4 regions of the Ruminococcus sp. J1101004sp1_RTP21198st1_B9_RTP21198_201120 genome follow, and region 4 is predicted to be linked to each of the others. Evidence: riboswitches for the same ligand, from Rfam matches in the RefSeq annotation. Region 4 holds a riboswitch; each other region holds the start of a gene.
The links. Region 4 has a riboswitch for cyclic di-GMP ahead of AB5618_RS00945 (transporter substrate-binding domain-containing protein). Riboswitches for the same ligand answer to the same signal wherever they lie in the genome.
Positions count from the first base shown of each region.

Region 1 (3,171 bases), on a different contig from region 4:
GGGAAGTCCGTGACAGGAAATACTGCCTGGTATTGCAGAATGTAGCAAATGATGAAGATGAAGTTGAGCTTGCCCTTCAGCTGGAAAAAGAGAAAAAAGTCAAAGGAATCATATTCCTTGGCGGTATGTATGATTATGACGAGTCAAGGTTGAGAATGCTGGGAGTTCCGTATGTGATCAGCAGTTCTGGAAAAACAGTTCCGGAGGATACAGGAGCTTATCCTAAAAGTGCCCTTGTGACGACAGATACAGAGATTGAGAGTCAGAACATGATTGATTATCTGTGCAGCTGCGGTCATAAAAGGATCGCCTTTATTACTTCCAGAGATGAAGGTCTTGGAAGATGCCATCTCAATGGCTATAAAAGAGCACTGGAGAAAAATGGACTGGAGTACGATGAGAAGCTTATAATTCGTTTAAAACCAGGTAAAAGAATCTATACGATTGAGAATGGTTATAACTGTACCTGTGAGCTTTTGAAATCGGGGGTGGATTTTTCCTGTATTTATGCAATTTCAGATACTCTGGCGGTAGGCGCCTGCAGAGCAATTATTGACAGCGGCAAAAGAGTACCGGAGGATTATTGTGTGGCAGGAGCAGATGGTCAGGATATTGCGGAATATTATCATCCATCCATTACCACATTGAAATATCCAAGAGTGGAAACTGCCCAGCAGAGCGTCCGTACCCTGTTTGATATGATCGACCGGAAAAAGGTAGTGAAACGGCAAATACTGGGCGGAACTCTTATAGAGCGGGAGTCTACGCGCAAGCTGTAAGGTGTAGCTGTTGCCATCCGGCCATCGAAAAGGAATCTGTGAAAATATTTGAGAAGGATTATCATGCGCTACGATCCGCTCAGATATTTTTACAGATTTTTTTGTTTTCGTACTTTTTAGACGGATTTTTGTAAGTTTTAACAAGGGAATTCCGTTGACAAAAGTGACAGTTTGCTTTATTATAAGAAATGAATAAAAGGCAAACCTGTTGAAAGACAGGGACGCAAAGCCAAGGGTCTAAGGTCTCAGGACTATGACAGCCGGTTGCCGCATTGATATTGATTAGGTAATGTAATATGACAGGAGACGTGGTTCTTCTATTTGTGGCGACCGTTTATTTAATCTGATAAACGGTTTTTTATTTCCACAAACTGATGGGACTGATAGTTTCCAGATAGCGGCAAGTCAGTTACATTATGGTTCAAGAAAGGTGTGTTATTTATGAAAGGAAAGAAATTAACAGAGTGGCTCGCAAATAAAAAAGTTGTTTCCAGTTGTGCTGCCATAGCATTGGCAGCAGTGATCGGCGGCGTTTCATTATTCTCAGGAGCAGGAGAAACACCTGAATTCCCCAGTTATACAGATCCGATCATGGAGACTTCCATCATAGAAGATGAAACTCCACTGGCTTCTCAGCCGAAGACTACTGTGAAGACTACTTCCAGTACCAAGACAACCAGGAAGACTGTTAAATTAAAAAAGGCTTCCAAGAAGAGCTACACCAAGAAACTGAAAACCAAAACAAAAGTAACCAATAAAACAAATAAATCCGGTAATACAACAGTAGATACCAAGACAACCGTTGTTACCAAAGCAACAGCGAAATACACCAAGAAATCCAAAAAGAAAGTTGTTACATCCAAGATCACAACAACTGTTCAGACAACAACTACACAGCAGGTATCAATTGCCAATGAGACCGCTGTAAGCACTACTTCTTCTGGTACTTCCGCTGCCCAGGCAACTGCAGCAGCAAGCTCTTCACAGAACCAGAGCAAATACGAAGCAAATGTAGCAAATGTAGCAAGTGTTGCAGGTAAGATGGACAATCGTGTAATTGCAGCATATCAGCAGCTGGGCTTTAAGCTTGTTGTTGATCCATCTGTTAACTATTCCGGATATTTTGATGCAAGATCAAGATCTATTACAATGAAGCAGATTGATGATTCTGTTTATCATGAGCTGGGTCATTTCCTCGCATTCATCGCAGGAAATGTAGATAAGACAGCAAGCTTCCAGAGCATTTTTGCAGCTGAGAAGGCAAATGTTACAGCCTTTAATAAAGCCTATGTAACACAGAATGCTTCCGAATATTTTGCAGAATCTGTTAAGGATTACATCTTGAACAATGCTTCCTTGAAGAGCACCAGACCACAGACTTATGCAGCTGTTCAGAATGCATTGAATCAGATTACAGATGCACAGATCGCTAAGATTCAGAAGATTTATGGAGCGTTCTGGAACTAATGATTTTAAAGATGACCGGCACCCGGAGAAATATCTCCGGGTGTTTTACTGTGGATACCACAGGCGCGGGAAAATAGTGTTTTATAAAAAGGTAAGTGACAGATGGTACTTACCTTTTTGTCACCGGGAGAACCTTAATCTTATATATGTCGAGTTGCTGTTCACTGGTAACATTCCGCGAGGTGTTTTTTGTGAACAAAGTTCACAGAAAACCCGAGAATTAAGTTTGCGCAGCAAACGCTACTTCTTGTGCTTGTCACAAGAAGGTTCGTCTTTCTGTGTATCGCGAAGCGTGTTACTGGTCACGGAGTGAACAGTAACTATGTCGAAGAGTCTGGATATGTGTCGACAAAAAATTCTTGCAATGAAAAACCTTAGGTGTGTATAATACAAAACAAAGGTTATCACTTTCTTGCAGGCAGGGATAGATATATTGGGGTCACTGGTCCTAAGTGAACAGTAATATATATTTGGAATGGATGTAGACACGGCGCCTGAAATGTGTTAGAATCAACTTTAATAAGTTTTTTGAAGGATGTTTTTATAATTCAGTATATAGCTTCTGTCTAATCAGACATTTGTATCCCGTTAAATCAAAATTGAAATGTGTTTTAGAATTGTATTAGTCGAAGAGGTAGATGATTGATGAAAGAAAAGTATGAATCATTATCCCTGGCTACGCTGAAAGACTTGGCAAAAGCCAGAGGGCTGAAGGGCATTTCTACTATGAGAAAGCCTGAATTAATTGAACGTATGCTGGAAGAGGACAGGAAAGAACAGACTGCAGAAAATGAGCAGACTATTTCCGGAACAGCAGAAGAGAATACCATACCTGCAAGACCAGAGCCTGTGGCAGCAGAAAAAACAGAAAATACGGGAAGTGTTTCTTCACCGGAGAGAAGAGAAGCACCAACCAGATCCCGTA
Region 1 is NZ_JBCOMI010000014.1:42,007-45,177, reverse strand. Features, by position in the region: gene AB5618_RS11120 (LacI family DNA-binding transcriptional regulator) at 1-779, shown strand, start outside; cyclic di-GMP riboswitch class I at 968-1,051, shown strand; gene AB5618_RS11115 (hypothetical protein) at 1,221-2,246, shown strand; gene rho (transcription termination factor Rho) at 2,892-3,171, shown strand, end outside.
Region 1: linked by a shared signal. The riboswitch ahead of AB5618_RS11115 (hypothetical protein) and the one ahead of AB5618_RS00945 (transporter substrate-binding domain-containing protein) in region 4 are both predicted to bind cyclic di-GMP.

Region 2 (3,171 bases), on a different contig from region 4:
TTGATGTGGGTGTCGTGGATATCTTCGATAAGGATAAAGAGGGAAAACGTGTTCGCAAGCAGTTGGAGGTTGACTTTGTGGTGAATCAAGGAAACCAGAGATACTATATCCAGGTTGCATATGACATGACTTCGGAAGAAAAACAGACGCAGGAGTTCAATTCTCTGCGTAATATCCCGGACTCTTTCAAGAAGATCGTCATTGTAAATGGCAGCAAAAAGCCTTGGAGAAATGATGAAGGTTTTGTCATCATGGGAATGAAGTATTTCTTGCTGAATGCGAATAGTCTGGAATTTTAAGTCGATTTGAGTTGTTGCTGTGGTGTTGTTCTATTTCAAAAAAGAGTGAAATGATATAAATAAGGCCACGGCTGATTTCGTGTTGGAACAGCCGTGGCTCAGTTTATTTTTTTATCCGTACAAACGAGACTGTTCCGCAGATTATGTAGAACAGACAGAGTACGATTCCGATAGTGAGAACATCAGATGCATAATTACCAGAACCACGAACAGGAATATCACTTGATTCCCGGAAGTCTTTCAGCCATTTTGTTAATGTGCTGTATCCGATGCCAAGATTTTCTGCACATCCACGTACTCCGAGATCTTTGTGATCCTGATAGTACTGGACTGCATCAAGTTTAAATTGTTTGTCATGTTGCTTTGCCATATGAGATCCTCCTTCAGCATGCCTCTATTGTATCATGCTTATGTGTATTTGGAATTTCTCATTTTGGCTTGTACTATTTATATTTTAGCACCATTGTGTTTCACAGTTTCCGACATATAAGTGTTACCTATAAGTTTAAGCTGAACGGCGGTGATATAAAGGCGGTACAGGGAGATTCCTTTTATAACAGGAAGAATCTGAATCCGCAGATCCATGATACAGAAAAGAGGACGATGATGGCAGGCTTATTTTTTGTTTGAGTGTTCAAACTTCTATGTGACAAACGTAACTGTCTGTGATATTATAAAAACGATATAAGCGAAAATGACTTTTGCGGAAACGAAAGTATCTTTATATTTTTTTATCCGTATACTTCCTATAATGAGAATGAATACTTGCAAAGTTGATTACTAATATTTTTTCGTTATTACAGGTACAATAAGAACATGTAATAGCGGAAATGAGGTATAGTTACTTGCAGATAGAGAAGTATATTGCGGATAAAATAACATCTTTGTGTGAAAAGTGTGATATCAGTAAATATAGATTATCGCAGCTGTCGGGAATTTCCTAGTCATCACTGGGAAGAATCATGGCGCAGGAAAACCTGCCGTCGCTGATCACACTTGAAAAAATATGTACAGCTTTGGGCGTGACATTATCACAGTTTTTTCAGGAAGGTAATTCAGAGAATCTGACAGAAAAACAGAAAGAAGTTTTAAGGATATGGAACAATCTGAGTACAAATGAGCAGGAAACAGTGATGTCAATGCTGCGTGGTCTTCGGAAGTAGAAGAACAGTTTGAGTATATGTATCGGCTGTTCTTTTTTTGTTTTTTGTCGTTAAAACGGTAATGTTTTCTTGTGTATACTAGAGCATTAAAGTATAATGAAATCAGTTTTTTTGCATAAGTATTAAAGCTATAATAAGAAAATCGGCAAACCAGATGAAAGTCTGGGACGCAAAGCTACAGGGCCTGTAAAATGGCAGCCAGTTGCATGAAATGAGGTGCACTGTCTGTTTGGCAGTGCTTTTTTATGGTAGAGCACTTGAATAAGTAATACAGAAGCTGTTTGGAAAAATATTGTGAAAAATAGCGGGGAGGTTATTGATAATTAATGAATGTAAAATTAAAATCTGGAAGCAAGCAACTGTAGCCTAGAGGAGGGGAGAAAGATGAAGAAGTGCAAATTAGTACAGAATATAATGAATTTCAAATTTTGTTACATTATATTTTGCACAATTATATGTTTTATTGTTTTATCCGTTCCTACATTTGCCAAAGAAAACTCTGACAATGTTATCCGGGTAGGATCTTTTGAGGAAACTTATAATGTAGTCAATGAAAAGGGAGAAAGAAGCGGCTATGGTTATGAGTATCTTCAAGATATTGCAGGTTATGCAGGATGGACATATAAATACATAACAAGTGATTGGAAAAACTGCTTTACACAGTTGGAAAATGGAGAGATTGATATTCTTGGTGACATTTCCTATACAGACGAACGTGCTGAAAATATGCTTTTTTCCGATATGCCTATGGGGGAAGAGAAATATTACATCTATACGGATGCATCCAATAGGGATCTTACAGCAGGAAATTTGGATTCTTTTGAGGGAAAAAATATTGGTGTGTCTAAAGATAATATAGTGGAGGATGTGCTTAATGAATGGGAATCAAAATATGGTCTGCATACGCAGCATGTCAATGTTTCTAATACCACAGAAATTATGGACAAACTGTCGAAACATGAAATTGACTGCTTCGTTTCGGTAGAAGAATCCCGTTGGGAAGAATCGGATATTTCACCGCTTACAAGTATTGGAGAGACAGAAATCTATTTTGCCATAAATCCCAAACGTCCGGATATCAAAGAAGCACTGGATAGTGCTATGCGCAGAATCAAGGATGACAATCCATTTTACACTGATGATCTCTACAGGCGTTATCTTTCTGCACAGAGCAGCTCGTTTCTTTCAAAAGAAGAAAGGGAGTGGATCGGGCAGCATGGAGCAATCAGGATAGGGTATCTGAATCAGGATGGAGGTATCAGTAGTGTAGATCCATCAACAGGTAAACTGACAGGTGTTATCACAGATTATGTGGATCTTGCCCAAAATTGTCTGCAAGGTCAGACTCTGGAATTTGAATTAAAGGGGTATGATACAAGAAGTGAACTGCTTCAGGCATTGCAGGATAGAAAAATAGACCTGATTTTTCATGCAAACCAGAATCCATACTTTGCAGAAACAAATGGATTTGCTTTGTCGGATACGCTATTGACTCTCAATATGGCAGCAATTACGGCAAAGGATTCTTTTGATGAAAATAAAGAGAATACAGTTGCCGTTGAAAAAGATGATTTTGCATTGAAAGCATATCTTTCATACAATTATCCGCAATGGAAGGTTGTGGAATATGAGACATCAGATGCAGCAGTAAAAGCAATGCAGAAAGGGGAGACGGATTGTATTGTAAGCAATTCAGGTACTGTTTCAGA
Region 2 is NZ_JBCOMI010000009.1:2,432-5,602, reverse strand. Features, by position in the region: gene AB5618_RS07440 (ATP-binding protein) at 1-299, shown strand, start outside; gene AB5618_RS07435 (transposase) at 403-669, opposite strand; gene AB5618_RS07430 (hypothetical protein) at 1,262-1,462, shown strand; cyclic di-GMP riboswitch class I at 1,597-1,672, shown strand; gene AB5618_RS07425 (transporter substrate-binding domain-containing protein) at 1,847-3,171, shown strand, end outside.
Region 2: linked by a shared signal. The riboswitch ahead of AB5618_RS07425 (transporter substrate-binding domain-containing protein) and the one ahead of AB5618_RS00945 (transporter substrate-binding domain-containing protein) in region 4 are both predicted to bind cyclic di-GMP.

Region 3 (3,171 bases), on a different contig from region 4:
GTTAATAAGCTGGAGTAAAGAATCATCCTGCTTTTTATTTGTGTTTTGGTAGGCTGAATTTCGGTAGGTTGATTCTTGATAAGTTGAATAATTTTTTGCCTTATCAGCTTTTTTCTTTTGATGTTTCTTCTTAGGCTTACTATGTAAACTGAAATCCCCGCCGTATTTTTCTTCTTTTTCTTTGTAGGACTCTCGGTACCAGTCACGATCATACATACCCATAGGCTTCATACCTCCAATAGTATTATAAATCCAGTATAAGACTATTTCAGTCAGAATACAACAAAAAGCTACCGGATCACATCATACCCGATAGCTTTAATCTTTGAAAAATTCCTCATATTCAACATCAAACAGTAATCGCAGCGCTTTCAGGTCACTGGCTTTTATGTTCCTGCGCCCCACTTCAATATTAGCAAGAGTGCTTCGGGAGATACGACTTCCCATAAGCTGTAGTTTTGCAACAACTTCTTCTTGTGTCATACCTTTATTCATGCGTACTGTCTGGATATTATGTCCAAGTGGAAGATCAGTTAAGATATATTGCATAGTAGCACTCCTGCGTCAAATAATACGACGAATTGTCACCTATTAGAAACATTTGTATTGATTATATCCAGATTTAGTGCTATTATTGTGACCAGATAGAAACAATATATTAAAAATGAAAAAGATTTTTGGAAGGAGAGTTTAGTATGGCGGGGAATAATAATAACGGATTAAGTTTCTGGGGCGTTGTTGGAGCTGTACTTTTAGCATTGATTATTTTTTCAATTGATGGTTAATGAAGAAAAATTTGAGAATCATGTTAATGACATTAGTTGCAGTATTAGTAAATAAACATCTAAAAAATTATATTTCAATACCGTGGCTTAAATGGTTTATGACATGTTATTTTAATGATTTAGTAGGTGGAATTACTTTTATAGCATATTGCAACAGTGTTTTTTATTACTATAAGGGTATGATATATAGATTATGGCAAATAGAGTTACTTTTATTTTTATGTGGCGTATTCTGGGAATATATTACACCTTTATTTAGAACGGATACTGTGTCTGATCCGTATGACATAGTGGCTTATATGTGTGGTGGTTTTATTTATTGGATAATAATGTTTGGCTATAAAACAAGCACTAATTGAATACAGGGCATAGCCGGAGAAATCCGGTGGCGCAAAACTACAGGGTCTAAGCATATGTATGACAGCCAGTTGCAATTTTTACATGATAGGAGAGCATTGCTTTTCCGTGGCGAGCGAGTCAGGAGAGGAATGCTTTTTATATTTTGAGGGAAAGAAGGCAGTCTAATGAAAAGAAAAATTGTTACATTATTGTTTGTATGCTGCTTAGGTATAAGTGTAGCAGCTTGTGGAAATGAAACCACAGATACTAAAGAGTATGGTGAAGCATCTGACAATGAATTAACAATTGATGAAGATGATTCGGAGGATGAGGATTACGCAGAAACTTTAGGCAATTCTTCAAGTGTAAGTAGCTCTACTTCAAGCACAAGCAGATATAAAAGTTATTCGAGCAGTAGCTCAAATAGTACAAACAATAATTCATCGGAAGAAACTCATGGATATGATCCAAGTGATCCATATTATTCGGCTCATGATACAGATGGTGACGGACAACTAACAGATGAAGAATGGTCAGCTGCTATGGGTGATTTTATTGATGATTTGGCAGAACAAATGGGAGTAGAGTAAGAAATAAAACAACAAACATGTAAAGAGAGGAAATACATTATGGCACTTATAAAATGTCCTGAATGTGGGAAAGAAATATCGGATAAAGCAGGAGCTTGTCCTCATTGTGGTTGTCCAATCGGAAATGCGACACAACCAATACAGAATAATGACGGAAAGAGTAATAAAGGAAGCAAGAAAATCCTTATTGGCGTAGTAGCAGTAGTTGCCATTGCTGGAACTGGTTATTATTTTGGCATTGCAAAACCACAGCAGCATTTAGCAGAGCAGAAAGCTGTATATGAAGAAGCACAGGATCTTATTGATGAGGGAAAGTATGATAAAGCAATTGAGAAACTGAACTCTATTATAGATTATGACGGCGCACAAGATGCTATAAATGAAGCAGAGACAGGCAAAGAAAAAGCAACTTATGAAGAAGCGGAGAATTTGTTAGAACAGGGTAAATATGATGATGGAATCGAATTACTGAATACTATTCCTGATTATCCAGATTCAGCAGAAACGATTGAGCAGGCAAAATACGAATCTTACGCTTATTCTGCTGTTAAGGCAGTTAAATGAATTTTAAAAAATCCAGATTCTTTAAGTGTTTATGATGTGAAGTTTTATGATGGACTTAATGAAGATGATGATAACAGTGAAAGTGAAGACACAGAAACAGAATCTTCTGATGGTGAGAGCAAGGATCAAAGTTCAGATTCTCCAAAATATCCTACTGTTGTAATGCACTGTGGAGCACAAAATGGATTTGGTGGAAATACAGAAGATTATGCTTTCTGCGTTTATAGTGAAGACGATGGAGAATATATATTAGGTGGTATTACAACTGAGCTGGATCTTGAAGATTTAGATGAAGATGATGATATGTATTTTTACTATGCAGTTACTACAAGGATGATAAATGAATATTACGATAATGGTATAGAAATTGGTTCAATAAATGCTGAGAGATTTAATGCTGTTTTAAAGAATGCGGCATATGGATCAGTAAAGATCATCCAGTAAAATGTATATGATTACCCATGGGAATGTGGGCGAAAATATAAATTCACATGAAGCGTTCAAGGAGGAAAAACGCATGGAAAAGAAGCAAGGATTTCTGAAGAAGTTTTTGGCGGTAATGATCGCAGTGTTCTCACTGACATTGTTATCACCAGAAGTAGCAACACAGTTAGGAACAATGCAAACGGTACAGGCTGCAGTAAAAATTAATTCTAAAAAAATTACTTTGACAAAAGGCCAGAAAAAGACTTTAAAATTAAAAGGGACAAAGAAAAAAGCAAAATGGAGTAGTAGTAAAAAGTCTGTAGCAACAGTATCTTCTAAAGGTGTGGTTTTTGGTAAGAAAAAAGGTACAACAGTGATTACTGCAAAGGTCGGTAGTAAAAAATACACTTGCAAAGTTACTGTTGAAACACCAAAGCTTAATAAAAAATCTGTTACTCTGAGTGTTG
Region 3 is NZ_JBCOMI010000018.1:12,918-16,088, reverse strand. Features, by position in the region: gene AB5618_RS13145 (hypothetical protein) at 1-222, opposite strand, end outside; gene AB5618_RS13140 (helix-turn-helix transcriptional regulator) at 319-549, opposite strand; cyclic di-GMP riboswitch class I at 1,141-1,221, shown strand; gene AB5618_RS13135 (hypothetical protein) at 1,310-1,714, shown strand; gene AB5618_RS13130 (zinc-ribbon domain-containing protein) at 1,754-2,278, shown strand; gene AB5618_RS13125 (hypothetical protein) at 2,315-2,722, shown strand; gene AB5618_RS13120 (Ig-like domain-containing protein) at 2,796-3,171, shown strand, end outside.
Region 3: linked by a shared signal. The riboswitch ahead of AB5618_RS13135 (hypothetical protein) and the one ahead of AB5618_RS00945 (transporter substrate-binding domain-containing protein) in region 4 are both predicted to bind cyclic di-GMP.

Region 4 (3,171 bases):
GGCAGTCCGTGCGGCGGAGACAGCAAACAGGGCCAAGAGTACCTTCCTTTCCAACATGTCTCACGATATCCGGACACCAATGAATGCGATCATCGGCTTTACCACACTGGCTGTAAGCAATATTGATGATAAAAACAAGGTTCGGGATTATCTGGGAAAGATCCTTTCCTCCAGTAACCATCTGCTTTCCCTGATCAATGATATCCTGGATATGAGCCGGATTGAGAGCGGAAAGATCCATCTGGAAGAAACGGAGGTCAGTCTGTCGGATGTGCTTCATGATCTGAAGACGATCATCAGCGGGCAGATCCATGCGAAACAGCTGGAGCTTTATATGGATGCCATGGATGTGACAAATGAGGATGTCTATTGTGATAAGACACGACTGAATCAGGTGCTGCTGAATCTTTTGTCCAATGCGATCAAGTTTACTCCTGCTGGCGGAACCGTTTCTGTCCGGCTGAAACAGTATCCGGGTCTCCAAAGAGGCAGTGAACTGTACGAGATCCGGGTGAAGGATAACGGAATCGGTATGAGTCAGGAATTTGTACAGAAGATCTTTTCTCCTTTTGAGAGGGAGCGGACTTCCACTGTAAGCAGGACTCAGGGTACAGGACTTGGTATGGCCATCACCAAGAATATTGTGGATATGATGGGCGGCACCATTGAGGTCCGGACAGAGCAGGGGAAAGGTACCGAATTTATCGTCCGACTGCCATTCCGGACTCAGCCTGAGCACCAACGTATAGAGAAGATCATAGAGCTGGAAGGTCTTAAGGCTCTGGTTGTAGATGACGATTTTAATACCTGTGACAGCGTGACAAAAATACTTGTGAGGGTTGGAATGCGTTCGGAATGGACACTTTCCGGTAAGGAGGCTGTTCTGCGTGCACGACAGTCTATGGAGCTTGGGGATGCCTTCCATGCTTATATCATCGACTGGCGACTGCCGGATATGAATGGTATTGAGGTCACCAGACAGATCCGCAGTCTTGGTGACGATACACCGATCATTATTCTGACTGCTTATGACTGGTCAGACATCGAAGTGGAAGCCAGGGCTGCAGGAGTAACTGCATTCTGTGCGAAACCTCTGTTTATGTCCGATATCAGAGATACCCTGATGACTGCCATTGGCCAGAATCAGGCTGAGCAGGAGAAGCCTGTTCTTCCGGCGGCATGCTCAGATTTCAGAGGCAGATGTATACTGCTTGTGGAAGACAATGAGCTGAACAGTGAAATTGCGGTGGAGATCCTTAATGAATATGGCTTCCTGGTGGATACTGCAGAAAATGGGGCAGAGGCAGTAGAGAAGGTCAAGAGGTCGAAACCGGGCGGTTATGATTTGGTGCTGATGGATGTGCAGATGCCGGTAATGAACGGATATGAGGCCACGAAGCAGATCCGTGCCCTTAGGGATCCGGCACTGGCAGGAATCACCATCCTTGCCATGACGGCCAATGCTTTTGACGAGGACAGAAAGAAAGCGTTGGAATGCGGTATGAATGGATTCTTATCCAAGCCAATCGTTATAGAGGAATTGATCAGTACATTACAAAATAATCTGACAGATTAGTAATAAAAACCTGCTAAGAAGTTCGGTTAACAACTTTTTAGCAGGTTTTCAAATTATTTTTAAGCGTTAAAGCGGTGAGGTTTTTCTTGTGTAAAGTGGAGCAAGGGAGTATAATAAAATCAGTTTTTTTGTATAATTTTAAATGCTCTAATATGGAAATCGGCAAAACAGATGAAAGTCTGCGACGCAAAGCTACAGGGCCTGTAAAATGGCAGCCAGTTGCATGAAATGAGATGCGCTGCCTGTTTGGCAGCGTTTTTATCACCCGGGGCATTGCAGAGATGATGGAAATTACACAGCAGCAGTACACAGCAACAGGGATGAATGCACATATTGCAAAACCGATTGATATAAAAACAATACTTGCTGTTTTTGACCTGGTGTTTGGAACATCATAAAACACAAACGGATGAAGGAAATAAAAAATATGGATAAAAGTAGAAAAAAATCAGCCGTACTATTTGCATGTATATTTGTGGTCCTGGGAATGTGGATGATGTTATCGGTACACTGCCAGGCTGCTGAAACGAATAATGATGAAAAACAGCCACAGACCATCCGTGTCGGCTCATTTGAGGATACCTTTAATTATGTCGATAAAAACGGTGTCAGACGAGGTTATGGCTACGAGCTCATGCAGGCTCTGGCAGGTTATACCGGATGGAAATTTGAGCATGTGAAATGTGACTGGTCCAACTGTTTTGATAAGCTTGAAAATGGTGAGATTGATATCATGGGCGATATTTCTTACACCGATGAACGTGCACAGAAGATGCTTTTCCCGGATGAACCCATGGGTGAGGAAAAATATATCCTTTATGCTGATTTATCGGATACGGATATTGGGACGTCTGATTTCAAATCTATGGACGGTAAACGTGTAGGTGTGCTCATGGGTACTGAGCCTGAAATCATGCTGACAGAATGGGAAAATAAGAATGGCATACATACAGAACATGTAAATGTGAATAATAATGATGATGTCGAAAAGAAATTAGCGAATCATGAAATCGATTGTTTTGTATCTCTGGAGGAATCCATCTGGTCTGAACAGGGAATATCATCCGTTACCACGATTGGTAAATCCGGCATATATTTTGTAATAAATAAAGAGCGCAGCGATATCAAGACAGAGTTGGACTGGGCTATGCGTCAGCTGGATCAGGATAGTCCTTTTTTCAAGGCGGATCTGTATAAAAAGTATTTTACGCTTGATTATTGTCAAAGTCTTACAGGCGGAGAAAAGTCCTGGTTGGAAGAACATGATGGTATCCGGATCGGATTTCTGAGTAATGATGCGGCAGTATTTTCTCTGGACGAAGAGACTGGAAAACTTACCGGTATGCTGGCAGAATATTTCTCTTATGCCAAAGACTGTCTGGGAAATCAGACACTGGAATTTAATATACAGGAATATGATGATTATGATGAAATGCTTCAGGCTTTACAAGAACGAGAGATTGACATGATTTTTTATGCTGGCAGGAATCCATATTTTGCAGAAAAAAACGGATATACACTTACAAACACAGCCTGGACCTACAGCCTGATGGCGGTAACAGATGAGGAAAAATTTGATGAGAATAAGGTGTATA
Region 4 is NZ_JBCOMI010000001.1:217,334-220,504, forward strand. Features, by position in the region: gene AB5618_RS00940 (response regulator) at 1-1,576, shown strand, start outside; cyclic di-GMP riboswitch class I at 1,728-1,803, shown strand; gene AB5618_RS00945 (transporter substrate-binding domain-containing protein) at 2,004-3,171, shown strand, end outside.